2 regions of the Candidatus Merdisoma sp. JLR.KK011 genome follow, and region 1 is predicted to be linked to the other one. Evidence: riboswitches for the same ligand, from Rfam matches in the RefSeq annotation. Region 1 holds a riboswitch; the other holds the start of a gene.
The links. Region 1 has a riboswitch for tetrahydrofolate ahead of folE (GTP cyclohydrolase I FolE). Riboswitches for the same ligand answer to the same signal wherever they lie in the genome.

Region 1 (9,329 bases):
GTGAATCTGAAAACAAAAGAGGTTGTTTTAAAAAACAAAGAGCGCTGCCCCTTTTCCAGAAATATGAAGCAGAAGCTTCTTGAGCGTATGGCCGGGCAGCCTTTATGAGAAGCTGCTTCTGTTCAGGCAGTAAAAAAACCATCTGGGCATTTTTCATCCATCTGAAACGGCTGTGTGATAAAATAAGCCATGTGTCCGGTGAGCAGGGCATTCGTCCCTTGTTCGCTGAAGGCGGCAAAAGAATCATAACAGAAAGAAGTGGTATGAAATGACAGAAACAGCAAAAACAAAGAAGCAGTTCCTTATCTTTCTCCTAATCGCTTACGGGGTAACATATGTGATGGGAATTCTCACCTGGTACGGAAGCACCATACCGGTGGAAATGAGCATATTTCCCAGTGCTCAGATGTTCTACCCGGCCGCCGGCGTCATGCTGGCGTATATGCTCACGGAAGAAAAGGACAGTCTTGTTCCCAAATGGTTTTATGCCTGCTTTTTACTGGTGACGGCTGCTATGATAGCCTTGTGCATATTGTCTGTGGCAATGCCGCAGCAAACCGTCACTATGATGGAGCAGAGCGTTTCTCTGTGGGCCGTGCTCAGCCAGTACGTGATCATAGGCGGAAGCATCCTCTGCTGGATTCCCCTTCTCCTGTCGGGAAAGAAGCGAAGAGCCGCCTACGGCCTTGGGTGGAAGAAATGGAAAGCCTCCTTTTTCTGCATCCTGGTATTTTTACTGCTCTATTTTGGCCGCGCCGCCGCTGCTTACGCAATGGAGGGCGAACCGGGGGCTATCCTGGAGATTCTGGCAGATCCCAGCGCGTGGATTTATATGCTTTTCCTGGTGGTGAATTTCTTCCTTGCCTTTGCGCCGTTTCTTGGAGAAGAATACGGGTGGCGTTATTACCTGCAGCCCCTGCTTCAGAAACGCTTCGGCATGCGCGCCGGTGTGCTGGTTCTGGGCGTGGTATGGGGCGTGTGGCATGTGTTCCTGGACTTTTTTTACTACACGACCCCAGACCGGGGATTGGTTATGCTGATCTCCCAGATGATCACCTGCGTGGCCTTAGGTATCTTTTTTGCCTGGACTTATCTGAAGACAGACAATATCTGGGTTCCGGTGATCCTGCATTTTCTGAATAATAATCTGACGCTGGTGATTGCCAATGATTATTCTGTGGAAGTGCTTGAAAATCAGCAGGTAACATGGGCCATGATCCCTTCGGCTCTCATCTTGAACGGGATTTTCTTCGGTCTGTTTCTATTATCGAAAGAGTTTCGGAGATCCCATGATAAAAAGCTATAGATCTTTTTCCCACACTATGCTATAATACCCTCAGCCGGCAGAGAAAGGCAGCCGGCTGAGGGTAATTTATTAACATTTAGAATAATATGCAAAATAGGTTTTCATGCGTCAAGTGTTCAGCGGATGGGGAGTTGCCGCCGAAACGAAAAGCAGGCAGGGAATGTCAGTCTTACGATATGATTACCGCACCCGTTGCAGCAATATAAGATCGCATCTCATATTGTGGAGGGATATTTCGTCATATGTTCTGTCACATTATGGAGATGCTTTTTTGATCCGCGGATTGTGGCCGGATGCAAAAAGAGCAGTCTCCAGGAATTATGTTCCGCAATACTTTACAGGCACATGTCTTTAGGCTGAAATGTATGGCGGCTCAGAGAAAGGGGGCTCTTTTTTGATGATGGATTACGAGAAGATAAAAGCCGGTGTCAGGCTGATGCTTGAGGGAATCGGCGAGGATGTGGAACGTGAGGGTCTGCTGGAAACACCAGACCGGATTGCCCGGATGTGTGCGGAGATTTACGGAGGCCTTTATGAGGATGCGGCTGTGCATCTCAAGAAACAGTTTACGGCCGGGCGCAATGATATGGTGGTGGAAAAGGATATCACTTTTTATTCTACCTGTGAACACCATCTGCTTCCTTTTTATGGAAAGGCTCATATTGGCTACCTGCCGAATGGAAAGGTTGTGGGCTTAAGCAAGCTGGCCAGAACCGTGGATGTCTTTGCCAGAAGGCCCCAGATCCAGGAGAAGATGACGGCCCAGATAGCGGAGGCCCTGGATGAGAGCCTCAACCCCCAGGGGGTCATCGTGATGATTGAGGCAGAGCACACCTGTATGACTATGCGCGGAATCAAGAAGCCGGGAAGTAAGACCGTGACCCTGGTAACTACCGGAGTGTTCCAGGACAATGCAGAGCTTCAGAACCGGTTTCTGGCACTGGTGCGCCAGCCATGAACCGTGTAAATGCCGTCTGGCAGCATGAAACCTATCAGAGCTGCCTTTCGAAGCTGAAAGCCTGGGAGGAAAAACGGGAATTCTGCCGCCACACGCCGGAGCATTTTCTGGATGTGGGCCGGCTTACCTGGATTCTGGCCTTAGAGCAGGGGATTCCGGCCAAAAAAGAGATTGTCTATGCAGCGGGACTGCTCCATGATATCGGCCGTTTCCGCCAGTATGAGGAGGGGATCCCCCATGAGCAGGCAAGCGCAGAGCTGGCGGAGCAGATATTGAGGGACTGCGGATTTGACGAGGAGGAGCGGGAGCAGATACTGGAGCTGATATGGGAGCATCGGACAAAGGGACAGGAGGAAACCCTGGCAAGCCTCTTTTACCGGGCCGACAAGCTGTCCCGAAGCTGCTATTCCTGCCCGGCAAGAGAGAAATGCGACTGGCCAAAGGAGAAGAAGAACCTGGAGATTCGCATCTAAAGGAGATTGATATGAGAATTGGAGACAGAAGCTTTGACACCACAGAACATACCTATATTATGGGCATCCTCAATATAACTCCGGATTCCTTTTCTGACGGCGGCAAATGGAACACCCTGGACGAAGCCCTGGGCCATGCAGAGCAGATGGTTAAGGACGGGGCCGATATTGTGGACATCGGCGGCGAATCCACACGGCCCGGCCACGAGCAGATTACCGAGGAGGAAGAAATTGAACGGGTAGTCCCGGTGATAGAGGCAGTGAGAGCGCGGATAGACGTTCCCATTTCCATTGACACCTACAAGGCTAAAGTGGCAGAGGCGGCTGTAAAAGCCGGGGCGGATCTGGTGAACGATATCTGGGGCCTTAAGTACGATCCCAAGATGGCCGGACTGATAGCAGAGACAGGAGCGGCCTGCTGCCTGATGCACAACAAGGAGAAGGCAGAATACGAGAACTTTTACCAGGACATGCTGCGTGAAACCCGGCAGTGCGTTGAGATAGCGAGGGCGGCGGGCATTGCCAGCGACAAAATCATCCTGGATCCGGGAATCGGTTTTGGAAAAACCTATGAGATGAACCTGGAAACCCTTCACTATATGGAGCGTTTCCATTCCCTTGGTTATCCAATGCTCCTTGGAACCTCAAGAAAATCCGTCATCGGCCTGACCCTTGGCCTGCCGGCGGATCAGAGAGAGGAAGGGACGCTGGCGACGACGGTGATAGCGGTAATGAAAAAGTACGCCTTTGTACGGGTTCACGACGTAAAGGCTAATAAACGCGCCATTCAGATGACAAAAGCAATTTTAGCGGCAGGGCCGGAGGAATCCTAAACAGAAGCGCGTCGATATGGAGGAACATATGGATCGGATACACATAAGAAATCTGGAGGTTTTTGCAAAGCACGGCGTATTTCCGGAAGAAAACGTTCTGGGACAGAAGTTTGTAATCTCGGCCGTTCTTTACACTTCCACCCGTGAGGCCGGACAAAAAGACGATCTCACAAAATCCATTCACTACGGGGAGGTCAGCCACTTTATCCGCCGTTTTCTTGAGGAGCATACCTTCTTGCTTCTGGAAACAGCAGTGGAAAGGCTGGCAGAGGAGCTGCTGCTTAAGACCGAGCGTCTGGAAGGCGTGAGACTGGAGCTCAAAAAGCCCTGGGCGCCCATCGGCCTGCCCCTGGAGGATGTTTCCGTAGAAATTGAGCGGAGCTGGCATACGGCTTATATTGCCTTAGGCTCCAACATGGGAGATAAGAAGGCATATCTGGATCTGGGAGTGGAGGGCCTTAGGCAGACAAAGGGCTGCCGTGTTTTGGCCGTATCCGATTATCTGGCCACAGAGCCCTACGGCGTGAAGGAGCAGGACGAGTTCCTGAACGGAGCCATGAAGATACGCACAATTCTTCCGCCCCATGAGCTCCTTGACCGCCTTCACGAGATAGAACAGGAGGCCGGAAGGGAGCGGATTGTCCGCTGGGGCCCAGGACGCTGGATCTGGACATTTTGCTTTACGATGATTTGATTCTGGATGATGAAGAGCTTCACATTCCGCATATTGAGATGTACAAGAGGGATTTCGTGCTGGAGCCTCTCTGCCAGATTGCTCCTTATGTGCGCCACCCCGTATACAACCGGACGGCATTGGAGCTTTTGGAGGCTTTAAAGAGCAAAGCACAGCAATAAAAACAGAAGCAGGAAATAGATATCAGAAACAGGAGTTTTGCATGACAGGAAGCATGCAGGGCTCCTGTTTTTTCGGCTCTTCCTACCCTCCGTGTTTCCGTTAATGTCTCTTTGTGAACTAAATGTACATATAAATCAAAAATATATGGACAAATAAAAGGAATGATGTTATGATTGAACTACAAAGCACAGGAAACAGAGTGTAAGCAAGGGCCCGCAAATACTCAAATCCTTGGAGATGGAATAATGAATTTATTTTTACGAAGGAGGTATTTATGAGTTTTTCAACAATTTTTATTATCAGCTTTCTTACAGGCCTGACCTATTTTCTGAGAAGATTCCTGGGAGACTGTCAGCTGGAAAGGCCTCTGGTTCTGGGGCCTGTTGTGGGCTTGGTATTGGGGGATTTTCGGACAGGCCTGGAAGTGGGAGCCTCCCTGGAGCTGGTATTTATGGGGGCGCAGGCTATCGGCGGAAGCGTTCCCTCCAATGTGGCCATCGGAAGCGCCCTGGGAACAGCCATTGCCATTACATCTAAGACCGGACTGGAGGGAGCTATGATGGTGGCGGTTCCGGTTGCAGTTGTGGCAAGTACCTTTGAGATGTTTGCAAAGACCTTCTGCGCTTTTTCGGTTCACCTGGCGGACAAATACGCAGAAAAAGGCGACTGGAAGGGAATCAGCTTAATGGTTCATGCAGGAAACGCCTTTCACTTTCTGGCGTATTTTATTCCTACGCTTTTGGCCTTGTACCTGGGGGCGCAGTATGTAACCGATCTGATGAATGCAGTCCCGGCGAACATCATGTCCGGAATCAAGGCTGTAGGCAGTCTTTTGCCGGCCCTGGGCTTTGGGCTTCTGCTGAATAACTTAAGCACAAAAGAATTTATGCCCTACTTTTTTATCGGTTTTGCCATTGCGGCTTACATACCAAGCTTTGGAGTTATGGGCATCGCATTTTTGGGAACCGCCTATGTGGCGCTGTATGCATTCCGCAGATTAAATCAAGAGGAGGAGGCTTAATATGGGGGAGAAGATTTTAACCAAAAAGGATTTGACGAGATTGTTTGTCCGTTCCAATGCCGTTCAGTCTGCGTTCAATTTTGAGCGTCAGCAGGCCCTTGGCTTTGAGTGGGGCATGATACCGCTGATCAATAAGCTGTACCCAAACCGGGATGACCGCATAGCGGCCTACAAGCGTCATCTGGGATATTTCAATTCCCATCCCTGGACCTGCGGCCCGATTTACGGCATGGTTGCCTCCATGGAGGAGCGGAAAGCCCTGGGCGAGGATGTTCCCGAGGAGAATATTACAGCCGTAAAGAGCGCATTGATGGGCCCCCTGGCAGGTATCGGAGACTCCCTTTTCTGGGGGACCCTGCGGCCCATCGCCGCCGGTATCTGCGCCTCCCTGGCACTGAGCGGAAACGGGATTGCGCCCCTTATCTTTGTTCTGCTTGTCAACGCCATTCATTTTGGTGTACAATACTGGGGCGTTATGGCAGGATACAATTTTGCGGATCAGTTTATGGAGAAGATGCAGAGCTTCCAGATCAAGGCCTGGATGGAGGCCGCAACGATTCTGGGACTGATTGTAGTAGGAGGGCTGGCCGCCACCTGGCTGAATGTGACCACGCCCCTTACCTACACTACAGGAGAGGCAAGCGTTGCGCTCCAGGCAACACTGGACAATATTTTCCCCAAGCTTCTGCCGTTAATCTGCACCCTTGGCGTTTACGGCGTGCTGAGAAAAGGAAAGAGCACCATGTGGGCCATGTGCGCCATCATCATCATCGGCTTTGTCCTGGGCTTTATCGGGGTTCTCTGATTGAAACAGGCCCATCAAAAAGATACAGCTTTGAAGCTGCCGGGCGCAGATCCAGCCGATTTGCCTCTGGCAGCTGCCCTTTCGAATAAAAGTTTCTCTCAGAACCAGTGTGTCGAAGCGGCTTTACCCTTTAGAGCTGTCGCGCAGCGACTTCAAATAGTTTAGCTAAGAAATGCAATGGTAAAGCCGCAAAGGCGCACGAGAGAAACTTTTATGAGTGCCCTTTCGAATAAAAGTTTCTCTCATAACCGGTGTGTCGAAGCGGCTTTACCCTTTAGAGCTGTCGCGCAGCGACTTAGAATAGGAGAATTGTATGGGATTACAACTAATAAGAGTAGACGAACGGCTGATTCACGGGCAGGTTGCCCTGGGATGGAGCCGGGCAAGAGGTATTGATACCATTATAGCAGTGGACGATAAAGTGGCAAAGGACAGCTTTCAGTGCTCCCTTTTGAAAATGGCCACCCCCGCAGGCGTGAAATCCTTTATTCTGGATGAGGATCATGCGGAAGAGAATATCAAATCCGGAAAGTACGACAGAAAGAAAGTCATGCTTCTGGTAAAGGGTCCCCGGACTCTTCTGGACTTGCTGAACCGGGGAATTGAAATCAAGGAAGTCAATATAGGCAATCTGTGCTCCGCAGCCGGAAAGGAAAAGCTTCTGAGCCACGTATATGCAGATGAGGAGGAGCTGAAGCTCTGGAAGGAGATTTCCGAGAGAGGCGTGAAAATGTACGCCCAGACCGTTCCGGATTCCCCCAGTGCGGATTTCAATGAGGTTTTAAGAAAACTGTAACAGTCGGATATTCTTGAGAAAGGAAAAAATAAAAATCACATTATGAATTTTGACGCAATACATCAGCCTTATCAATTAAGCCGGTACAGTGTGGCTGCCGGAAACGGAATGGTCTGCAGCAGCAGCGCCCTTGCTTCGTCAGCCGGTCTGGAGATGTTGAAAAAGGGAGGAAACGCAGTGGATGCGGCGATTGCAGCCGCAGCCGTCCTGTGCGTGGCAGAGCCGGTCAGCAATGGATTGGGCGGCGATGCCTTTGCTATCGTATGGATGAAGGACCAGATGTATGGATTGAACGCATCGGGATGCAGTCCGGAAGGCATTTCCGTTGAAGAAGTTCAAAAGAGAGGTTATCAAAAGATTCCCAAGAGAGGATGGCTGCCTGTGACTGTGCCGGGACAGCCGAAGGCCTGGGCTGCGCTTTCCAAGCGGTTTGGAAAGCTTAAGCTTTCCGAGGTTTTAGAGCCGGCGATCACGTACGCCCGGCAGGGAGTTCCGGTTTCGGCCGCAGTCGCCTTTCTCTGGGATAAGTATGTAAAGAAAGATTCCCGGGAGTTCGGGAAGGACAAGTCTTTTAACGAGTGGTACCGTATGTTTACAAAGGACGGAAAGCCCTATGAGTTTGGAGAAATAGTCAGATTCCCCGCCCTGGCAAGATCCCTGCGCTTAATCGGAGAGACAAAGGGAGACGCTTTTTACTACGGGGAGATAGCGGATAAAATAGATGCCCAGAGCAGACGCGACGGCGGATTTTTACGAAAATCAGATCTGGAAAAGTACGAGGCGGAATGGGTGGAGCCTATCTCTGTCAATTACCGGGGAGTGGACGTCTGGGAAATTCCCCCCAACGGGCAGGGCATCGTCACCCTTATGGCCTTGAACATCCTTAAAAATTTTGATATAGCAGCCATGAAGCCGGAGGAGATTTCACATCTGCAGTTTGAAGCCATCAAAATGGCGTTTGCAGACGCTTTGGCAACCGTTACGGATTTGGCGGATATGCGCACGGATTACCATGCATATCTCAGTGAAGCCTATGGAAAGAAGCGTTTTGCGGAGATTGGAGAAAAGGCCGGGCTTCCAAAGACCGGAAAACCGCCTAAGAGCGGAACGGTGTATCTGTGCACTGCGGACAAGGAAGGAAATATGGTATCCTACATCCAGAGCAACTATATGGATTTCGGCAGCGGAATCGTGATTGAGGATTACGGTGTTTCCCTGCAGAACCGCGGTTACGATTTTTCTCTTGATCCGGAAAATATTAATGTTCTCATTCCGGGGAAAAAGTGTTATCATACAATTATCCCCGGTTTTCTGACACAGAACGGCCGTCCCATAGGACCCTTTGGTGTCATGGGCGGTTATATGCAGCCTCAGGGACATCTGCAGGTTGTTATGAATCTGCTCGACTTTCACCTGAATCCCCAGATGTGTCTGGATGCTCCCAGGTGGCAGTGGAAGGAAGGGCTAAGCTTTAAGGTTGAGCCTGGCTTTGAGCCGGAATGGATGGAGTCTATGAGCCGCCGGGGACATCAGATTGAGGTGGCGGAGAACCGTTTTTCCTTCGGCCGCGCAGAGATGATTGTGCGCATGGAAAACGGGATTTACGTGGGAGCGACAGAATCCCGTACCGACGGATGCTGCGCCGCATATTGAGAAAATGGGTGTGTCGAAGCGACTTTACCCTTTAGTGCTGTCGCGCAGAGACTTCAAATAGTTTAACTAAGAAATGCTATGGTAAAGTCGCAAAGACGCACGAGAGAAACTTTTATGAGAGCCCTTCCGAATAAAAGTTTCTCTCATTACCGGTGTGTCGAAGCGACTTTACCCTTTAGTGCTGTCGCGCAGCGACTTAAAAACAGTAATATCCCTCACAGTGCACAAATCAATTTACAGACGCATGCTTTCTGCGGCTGGAAATTGATTTCATACAAGTGTACTGGGAGGGATATTACGGAACTCAAAATAGGAGGCTTGTTGTAATGAAAGTGTTGTTGCAGTTGTATACGGCATGGTTTAAAATGGGACTTTTCACCTTTGGCGGCGGCTACGCCATGCTTCCCATGATTCAGAGGGAGGTTATTGAGAAATACCACTGGGCCACAGAGGACGAGATCATGGATTACTATGCCATCGGACAATGCACGCCCGGAATTATCGCAGTAAATACGGCTACCTTTGTAGGCTATTATCAAAAGGGAGTGCTGGGCGGAATTGCAGCCACTCTCGGCGTTGTGAGCCCTTCCGTTATTATCATCGGGCTCATTGCTTCTCTTATTTCCAA
Region 2 (9,329 bases), on a different contig from region 1:
AACATTTGGTATCCGGCATAATCAGACAGGCGCTTTTAAGCTTTTTAAGCAAAGAAATGCGCCCATACTATTTCATGGACGCAAAACAATTCCTATATCATAACAACCGTTCATTTGCCGAAAGCAGCTGCTCTAACGTCTTTGGAAATTCAATTCCGAACTTTTCTGCTTTTCCCATATGAATCCTTATATTTCGTGGATTCCCTGCAAAGGCAGTCTCATTTTTTTTCAATTTCTCTGTGGAATATCCCAGGCCTTCCAGAAGCCTGCGGACAGTCTCGTAGGTATTGTACTCATTTTCCGAGCCAAAATTATAAACCCCTCCCGGAAGAGAGAAGGTCTGGCAAAGCTTTTCCACCACCAGATTCACATCCGTAATCCCACGATAATCATAAACCGGATACACCATCTCCCGTTTCTTTGAAAGAGCCTCCAAAAAAGCAGTCAGAAAATTCCCATGCTCCCTTTCCGAAAGCCGTTCCCTGTCATACATCCAGCAGAGCCGCAGGCAGACACTGTCCGGGCAGAGCTCCATGCACCGCTTCTCCGCCTCCAGCTTCTGCCGCCCATACTCTCCTGCCGGGCTTACCGCCTCATCCTCCCGATGGGCCTCCATTCCCCTGCTTCCAAAATAAATCTGATCCGAGCTGCAGAAAATAAGCTTTGCCCCAATCTTGGCACAAGCCCTTGCCAGATACCCGGTTCCATCCACATTGATACGCCGGGACTCCTCCGGATGCTCCTGGCACCACCCTGTATCCGAGACAGCCCCACAGTGGATCACAACCTCCGGCCTCACCCTATCCACATAAGCTTTCACCGAAGCCTCGTCACAAAGATCCATTTCTGAATGCCCCGGCCCGGACACTTGAAAGCATTTCCCATATTCCCTTACAATCCGGCTCCCGAGAAAGCCCGTGGAGCCAGTTACCAGCATCCTTCTTAAATCCATGTTTTTGCCTTTATCTTCCATCTCATTTTCCTCCGTCGGTTAAATCCCAATCCCAATTCCCGGAAGCTTTCCATCTTCTTCCTTCAAAAACTCCTTCTTCATCAGCCAGATGCCAAGAGAAAACATCACAGCTCCCACAACCAGACATCCTATGTAAAAAACCGTCGGATTCATCGCCTCCAGCCTCTCAGCCGCCGGTGTCAAAAAAGCAGAATAGGCGTTAAAGACTCCATGAAAGAACATAGAGGCCAGAAGATTCTTGTACTTCAGCACAAGATACCCGCATATAAGCCCTACCAGAAAGGCATAAGCTCCCTGAACCAGATTCAAATGCATAATCCCGAACAGCAGGGCCTGCACTACGTTAATAACCCAAAAGCCTGCGCCAGTGCGCTTTAAATACTCCACCGTAAGCCCCCGGCACACAATCTCCTCCCCAATAGGAGCCATAATCACCGTTGCAATGGCAGAAAGGATTGTCAGCTCTCCAATGCCGCTTTCCTCTATCATTTGATTGTAAACCTCAATCTGCTCCGGATTCACGACGCTCCATCCCAAAAGGAGCAGCCCAATCAGACACTGCGCCCCAATGGCAATGCAGAAAATACCTCCCAGGGACTTCACGGAAAATGGACTCTTTTCCTTCTCTCCCCTCACTGCCTTCTGCCGGAACACGCCGAAATAGTACCACAGCCCTGTAACAAAAAGCGTCATCACCTGGGTGAGCACCATAATCGCCATCACATTATCAAGAGCTGACTGGGCCCCGGCCTCCACTCCATAGCGTATCATATACCACACCATCAAAACCACGGTTCCGGCAAACTGAATCGTAATAAACACAATCACCGGAAGAATACTCAGTAAAAACCATCCAAATTTTTTCATAAAGCACCTCCAAAAAGCATCCGCGCCGTCAGCTTAAAAGCTCCTGCTTTATGACGGCGCTGTTTCTGATATGTTTTTTTCTATTTTATCAGATTTTCTCTCAAATCACCACCTAGTTTTTTCGGTTTCCAACAAATATCCAAGAAATGCCGCTGACATATTTTGCAGGCTAAGAAAGAAATGTGACTTTGTCACGGAACAAAAAACGCTCCTTCCTGTATACTGATATAAAAATCAACAGAAGGAGATTTTTTTATGGCAAAAAGAAAAGCAATCGTCAGCACCCGTGACTGTGCAGCCTGCGGATGCTGCATCAAGGTTTGTCCCAAAGGCGCGATAACCGTTCCAAAAGGCATCTATGCAAAGGTGGATGAGACTCTGTGCATCGGATGCGGAAAATGCGCAAAAGAGTGCCCTGCAAGCATTATTTCTATGGAGGTGATCGGACAATGAAGCAGCAGAAGAAATGGTATGACTACCTGTGGATCTTTTCCCTTACATATCTGATTCTGGGATTTTTTAATATCCTCTTCGCCTGGCTGGGCCTGCTCTGCTTTTTTATTCCCCTCCTCATCTCGATTGTGAAGGGAAATAAGGCCTACTGTAACAAATACTGCGGCAGAGGACAATTATTTGCCCTTGTGGGAGGACGCTTCGGACTTTCGAGGAAAAAAGACATCCCAAAATGGATGCGCTCCCACTATTTCCGATATGGCTTCCTCCTCTTTTTCTTTGCAATGTTCTTCCTTATGCTGTGGAACACCTATCTGGTATTTGCCGGGACGAGGGAGCTTGGGACGGCGGTCACGCTCCTGTGGACTTTCCGGGTTCCCTGGCATTGGGCCTATCACGGCACATGGTTTTCCGAGGGCACGGCCCAGTTTGCCTTTGGCTTTTACAGTGTTATGCTGACCTCCACCATTCTCGGGCTGATCACTATGGTTCTGTTCAAGCCCCGTTCCTGGTGCGTCTACTGCCCCATGGGGACTATGACGCAGCTTATCTGTAAGGCAAGAAACAGCTCCTCCCTGCGTTCCGGACAGTGAGCCATAGAGCTGCAGGAACTGTGACCTTATCACAGAAAACAAAAAATAAAGCGTGTATCCTAAAGGATATCAAAGGAAAGGAAGGTAACTATTATGTCAGTACTTACTGTTAATAAAAACAATTTTGATTCCGTAAAAACAAGCTCTAAGCCCGTTCTTTTAGACTTCTACGCAGACTGGTGCGGCCCCTGCCGCATGGTGTCGCCCCTGGTGGATGAGATTGCCGAGGAAAATCCTCAGTACCTTATCGGGAAAATCAACGTAGACAACGAGCCGGAGCTGGCCTCCGCCTTCAAAGTGACAAGCATTCCCACACTGGTTGTTATCAAGGACGGAAAAGTAACCCACCAGTCAGCCGGCGTTAAGCCGAAGGAGCAGATTCTTGCTCTGCTGGATGGGAACGCTTAGATAAAGCAGGAAAAATAAAGAAGTGCAGGAAAAGGCGAATATCCCCTTTCCTGCACCTCTTGTTTTGTCTGCCTAACACCTTTTTTCTTCCATCCCAGTCAAAGGGCCAATTTCCGCAGCCGCTTCTTATCGAGAATATGAATCCCCTTCCGCGAAACCTCCACAATACCCTCATTGGCAAAATACTTCAGCATACGGGAAACTACCTCACGGGCCGATCCCATATATCTGGCAATCTGTTCGTGGGTCAGCACAATGGTATCGGATCCGGTACGGGCCGATTCATCTGTGAGAAAAATAGCAAGCCGTTTGTCCATGCTCATAAATAAGATCTGCTGCATCACCCACATCACATCGGAAAAGCGGCTTACTGCTGCCTCCAGGGAAAATATTTTGATGGGCGGATTGCGCTCTGACACTGCAGCGTAGGCCGGGCCGCTGATCACATAGCACTGGCTGTCCTCCTCTGCATTTATAAACACATCAAAGGTAATGGACTTAAGCACACAGGAAGCGGACAGCATACACATATCGCCCTTGTGAAGCCGATAAAGAGTGATATCTTTCCCCTCGTCAGACAGCATAGACAGTCTAAGACTTCCGGAGCAGACAAAAATCACCCCGGAACACTCATTGCCGTCGTGAACACCGGCTCCCTTTTCATAAGTCACAGACACGGAATTCTGACAGATATAATCACGGTCTGCCTCCGCAATCTCATTCCAGAAAGGAAAGATTTCCTTGTAAACAGGTTCAACTATCGCTCGTTCCATATCAGCACCTCTCCTATCCCAAAGCTTACAGCAGCCATCCAAGCAGCAGCCCCGAAACCACCGCACTCCCGTAAAGCAGCGCCAGAATCCTTACATTTTCCCTCATAGGATGATTGGAGCGGAACAAAACCGCCGTGCCGACACCGGCTCCGGCGCTCAAGCCTGCAATGGCCGAAGCAAAGCTCAAGCCTCCGGACAAATAAAGCTCCGTAATCAGCACAGAGGAAGCACAGTTTGGAATCAGCCCCAAAAGGGCGGCCAGAAAGGGCTGAAACAGCGTATCCTTCCCTAAGATCCTGGAAAGCTGCTCCATCCCTATAAGCTCCAAAATCAAATTCAGACAAAAGGTAAACACAAAAAGATAAGCCCCCAGGCGCACCGTATGAAGAAGGGCCGGACGAAGCACTCCGCTGGTATCGCTGCATCCGCAGTTTCGGCACATTTCCTCTATGTGCTTCTCTTCCTTCTTTTTTCGAAACAGAAGATCCATAAGGCAGCCTGCTCCCATGCCGATAACTACCTTCCAAATCAAAAGAGTGCCAATCACCCTGCCGCTTCCCGGATGGGCCAGCAGGATCAGCACCGCCTCGTCGGAGGTAGAAAGAAACACTGCAAGAAGTGTCCCCAATGTCACCAGCCCTCCCGAATAGAGATTGGCCGCCGCCACCGAGAATCCGCACTGCGGAATACATCCAAGAACCGCTCCCCAAAAAGGGCCAGCCTTCCCTACCCTCGCCAGCACCCTGCTGCTATATTGATTGGAATAATGTTCCATGGCCTCAATAACCATAAAAGCCGCAAATAAAAAGGGAAGGGTTCTCAAAGTATCAAGAACCGCATCCAGTAAAGCATCCAGAATCATAATTCTACCTCATATTCTCAACCCCGTCCCAAGGCACCCTCAATCCAAAAAGGCGCACACCCTTGGAACGGGCATCTGCATACAGCATCTTACCCAAATGCCCTGCAGTCATTCTTAAGGTATACCATTTTTCCGGAAAAATGGCAAGTTTTATTTCTTCTTAATGCCCATACTTTTAATACCCATACCGTTTCCGATATTTTACAAACATAAAAGCTGACAAGGCCAGGGCCATCAGCTCCGCCACAGGGGTAGCAAGCCAGATGCCCTTTACCCCCAGAAGCATCGGCAGTACAAGCATGGTAATCAGCATAAATACAAAGGATCTGGAAAATGCCAGTACCGCAGAAACCGCACCGTTTGACAGTGCCGTAAACATTCCGCTTGCAAAGATATTAAAGCCGATAAAAAACAGCGCTATGGTACAGATACGGTTTCCCTCCACCGCCAGGTTAAACACCGGATTATCCGGCCGGGCAAATACAGACACCAAGGGGCGTGTAAGGATAAACGAGGCCGCCACAGTCACCAGGGAAATCACTCCGATTATCCCAAGGCTGATTCCGGTTAATTTTTTAAGCTTCCCATGATTCTGCTCTCCATAATAAAAGCTCAGCATGGGCGCTGCCCCATAAGAATATCCCGTATAGAGAGAGCTTGCAAACATCAGCACATACGTAATAATAGTTACTGCCGCAACGCCGTTCTCTCCCACATAGCGGAGCATAGTCCAGTTGAACATCATCGTGATAATTCCCGTCACAAGGGCCGCAGCCATCTCCGAGCATCCGTTTGCAGCTGCATTTATAAGGATCCTAAAGCGGAATACCGGCTTCTTAAAGTGGAGCAGGCTCTTTTTGCGGCTGAAAACAAAGAAGCCGGCTACGGCAGTGACGGAATACCCAAGCCCCGTTGCAATGGCGGCTCCGCTGATTCCCATGGATAGGCCTGCGATAAATACGTAATCCAGAACCATGTTCAGAACGCCGCCTGTGACGGAGCAGATTAAGGAAAGGGCTGCTTTTTCGCTTGCAATCATGTAGAGGGTAAAATTGTTCATAAGCAGAATGGGGATTGTGAAAATAAGGTAACGGCTTAAATATTCCACACAGTATCCCTCCACCTCTGCAGAAAGGTTCATTCCGGCAAAGATCCGATCCATCAGCAGATAGCCAAGGCCGCTCATTACCAGGCCTGCGAATATATTTACCAGGATCAGGAAGGTAAAATCTTCTCTGGCTTCCCCGCTCTTCTGCTCGCCCATTTTTTTCATAATCACGGCGCTGCCTCCGGTAGCAAGCATGGTGGAAACTGCGGTGACAAGCTGAATCACAGGCGCGGTCAGATTGATGGCGGACAGAGCGTTTGTGCCGATAAGGTTGGACACAAAAAGGCCGTCAACCATCGTGTAAAAGGACATGAATACCGTCATGGCAATGGTTGGGATTGCGAATTTTAAAATGTTCTTTAAGGTTACAGGTTTTAGATATGCATTTTGGTTTTCCATACGTTCTCCTTTTATTCCAGTTTTATTCCAATTTTATTCCAGTTCCGTAATATCCTTTTTCCCGATGCTTTGCATCACTTGTTTTTTCCTTCTGTATCTGGTATCATATACCGTACAGTTACAGTACGGTCAAGAGGGAATTTCAAAAAATATTTAAATAATCTCCGAAAATCTTACGGTATAGGTAACAGCGATTTCTGCCCTCAGCGGACGGCAGACGCTCATGGTATTTGGTATTGGAAAGGGAAAATTTATGAACGAAAAAGACAAGCTGCTGACCATCGGGCAATTTGCAGCCCTTCACGGCATTAACAAAAAGACGCTTATGTGGTATGACGAAATCGGCCTATTCAAGCCTGCCGCCATCCACCCTTCTAACGGATACCGCTGCTACAATTACCGCCAGAGCCCGATTCTGGAGACCATTCTCCTTCTTCGGGAGCTGGATGTCTCCATACCGGAGATCCAGGCTTTCATGCAGAACCGCTCCGCAGAGAATCTAAGATGCCTTCTGGATGATAAAATAAAAGACCTGGATCTGCAAATCAACCACCTTAAGGCAGTCCGAAATACTCTGCAAAGCCACAGGCAGAATATGAACACCTTGCTGACTATGGATTTGTCCGAAATCAGCATCGTGGAAAAGGAGGAACGCTGTCTGGTAACCGTGGATATTGATGAACATACTTCCTTTGAAAAGGAAGTGGAACTCATCACAGCCGAGACTGCCCGGTTTGGGCTCGGCCGTCTCCACGACGCGTCCTACGGTTCTATGCTCCCGGCGGAGAGCCTGCTTAAGGGAGATTTTGAGCATTATACGAAGCTATTTATTGAAATCCCCTTTCTTCCACGAAAAAAGGGGCTGCACGTGCAGCCCAAAGGAAACTATCTGAGAGCCTTTCACAAAGGAAGCTGGGACGGCCTTGCGCTCCGCTATGAGGAGATTCTGGCCTATGCCGGGAAGCATAAGCTGGAGCTCTCTGGTTTTTCCTATGAAAAAGGCATCAACGAAACCGTCGTTGACCGGATTGAGGATTATATCGTGGAGATCGAGATTCCTATCACTCCCCAATCCAGCTTCACAGCAACGTTGTAAAATCTTTGTTAAAAAAATATCGTTTCCTATTGCGTTTCCGAAAATACCTGCTATAATGAATCCCATAAATAATAGCGAAGTAGGATTTTATGCGTCAAGTGTTCGATGGATGGGGAGTTGCCTCGAAACGAAAAGGAAGCGCCGAAGGCGCTGGTCTTACGATATATTATCCGCACCCGTTGCTACAGATGAGTACATCTCATATGTGGAGGGACTATTATTTATATGTCACCATTCATTCCCCCGCTACACAATAGGAGGTGTATTTTTTATGCAATTATGTACCAAAAACGCATTCCGCTTCAAGGAACAGCTGGAATGCATCCACAGCGTACAGGGCATCTGCCTTGGCGGACTTTTCGTATCCCTTTATGTCGTACTGTCCCTCTTTAATATCCGGTTTTCCGAGATTCTGGAATTCCGCCTTGCCTTCCTGGCCCTGGCGGCAGCGGCCTTCTACGGCGGCCCCCTTATGGGAATGACCGTAGGAATCGCCGGCGACGTGATCAGCTTCTTTGTCACGCCCCAGTCTGCGCCCTTTTTCCCCGGCTTCACACTGACCTACGCGGTTATGGGCTTTCTCTTCGGCATCTTTCTCTACCGCGCGAAGATCACACCTGGACGAGCCCTCATCGGCGGCCTCACAGAATTTACCATTTCCTGCACCCTGTCCACCCTCTGGCTTCATCTGATGTACGGGATGCCATGGCAGTATCTTCTGACCATCCGGTTGGTGAAGAATACCATTGCCCTGGGCGTTTACACAGTTCTGCTCTTTGTATTCCTAAATGCATTTTCCAGGATCCTGGGAGCTGCCGGAACTGCCTCGAAGCCGGTGCGTTCTTAAAAGGGATGAAACAATGACGCCAATAAAGTCAGCCAACTCACCAATTACATATTTTGTAAGCAGAACCGGACAGGCCGAATGGATACTTTTTATCCACGCCGCTTTCGTCAATCACAATATGTTCCAGGCACAATTTGCGTATTTTGAGAAGAAATATAATCTCCTGGCTATTGACATCATCGGCCACGGACAATCAACGGATACTCAGAAAGGGGATACCATAGAGAAGATGTCAACGTGGATATTTGACATCTTGAGAGCCGAACAGATTGATCAAGTTCATATTGTTGGTGTTTCGTTGGGGGCAGTTTTAGCACAGGATTTTGCCAACCGTTATCCATATGCAGTAAGCTCACTGGCCTGCTTTGGCGGATATGACATTAACAATTTTGATGCAAAAATGAAAAATGAAAATAGCGCAAAGCAAAAGCTGATGATGTTAAAAGCACTCTTTTCAATGAAATGGTTTGCAAAAGCAAACAAGAAGATTTCCGCATATACGGCACAGGCCCAAAATGATTTTTTTGCTATGAATATATGCTTTCCAAAAAAGTCGTTTATGTTTCTGGCAACGCTCAATCGTATGGTAAATAAGCATAAAACCGGGAAACGGAATTATCCTTTGTTGATTGGCTGCGGAAAATTCGATATTCCAATGGAATTAGAGGCAATAAAAGCATGGAAAAGCTGCGAGCCCGATTGCACCGTAGTCCTCTTTGAAAACGCGGGGCACTGTGTTAATATGGACGTGCCCCAGGAATTTAATAAAACAATGGATGAATTCTGGAAAGGCGCAAGTCGATAGAATCTGAACAATGTTCTTAACATTTTAGCCTATTTGGGTTATAATATTTAAAACAATGCAGATTTAACCATGAGGTATTCCAATGTGTGATGTAAAAAAATATGAAAACATTTACAATGAAATAGAGCATCTTCAGCCTGAAGAC

Region 2: another riboswitch for tetrahydrofolate. It lies ahead of VV089_RS05380 (folate family ECF transporter S component); the one in region 1 lies ahead of folE (GTP cyclohydrolase I FolE).

What each region holds. Positions count from the first base shown of each region.
Region 1 covers NZ_JAYWSZ010000004.1:1,794,650-1,803,978, forward strand. The annotation lists gene VV089_RS22450 (LytR/AlgR family response regulator transcription factor) at 1-108, shown strand, start outside; gene VV089_RS22455 (CPBP family intramembrane glutamic endopeptidase) at 269-1,306, shown strand; THF riboswitch at 1,394-1,503, shown strand; gene folE (GTP cyclohydrolase I FolE) at 1,704-2,264, shown strand; gene VV089_RS22465 (HD domain-containing protein) at 2,261-2,737, shown strand; gene folP (dihydropteroate synthase) at 2,749-3,570, shown strand; partial or broken gene folK (2-amino-4-hydroxy-6-hydroxymethyldihydropteridine diphosphokinase) at 3,599-4,425, shown strand; gene VV089_RS22480 (PTS mannose/fructose/sorbose/N-acetylgalactosamine transporter subunit IIC) at 4,701-5,447, shown strand; gene VV089_RS22485 (PTS system mannose/fructose/sorbose family transporter subunit IID) at 5,449-6,252, shown strand; gene VV089_RS22490 (PTS system mannose/fructose/N-acetylgalactosamine-transporter subunit IIB) at 6,566-7,048, shown strand; gene VV089_RS22495 (gamma-glutamyltransferase family protein) at 7,091-8,701, shown strand; gene VV089_RS22500 (chromate transporter) at 9,028-9,329, shown strand, end outside.
Region 2 covers NZ_JAYWSZ010000003.1:940,084-949,412, reverse strand. The annotation lists gene VV089_RS05425 (SDR family oxidoreductase) at 98-973, opposite strand; gene VV089_RS05420 (CPBP family intramembrane glutamic endopeptidase) at 992-1,840, opposite strand; gene VV089_RS05415 (4Fe-4S binding protein) at 2,096-2,293, shown strand; gene VV089_RS05410 (4Fe-4S binding protein) at 2,290-2,886, shown strand; gene trxA (thioredoxin) at 2,980-3,294, shown strand; gene VV089_RS05400 (Crp/Fnr family transcriptional regulator) at 3,393-4,067, opposite strand; gene VV089_RS05395 (putative manganese transporter) at 4,093-4,929, opposite strand; gene VV089_RS05390 (MATE family efflux transporter) at 5,105-6,436, opposite strand; gene VV089_RS05385 (MerR family transcriptional regulator) at 6,690-7,532, shown strand; THF riboswitch at 7,606-7,716, shown strand; gene VV089_RS05380 (folate family ECF transporter S component) at 7,804-8,379, shown strand; gene VV089_RS05375 (alpha/beta fold hydrolase) at 8,393-9,184, shown strand.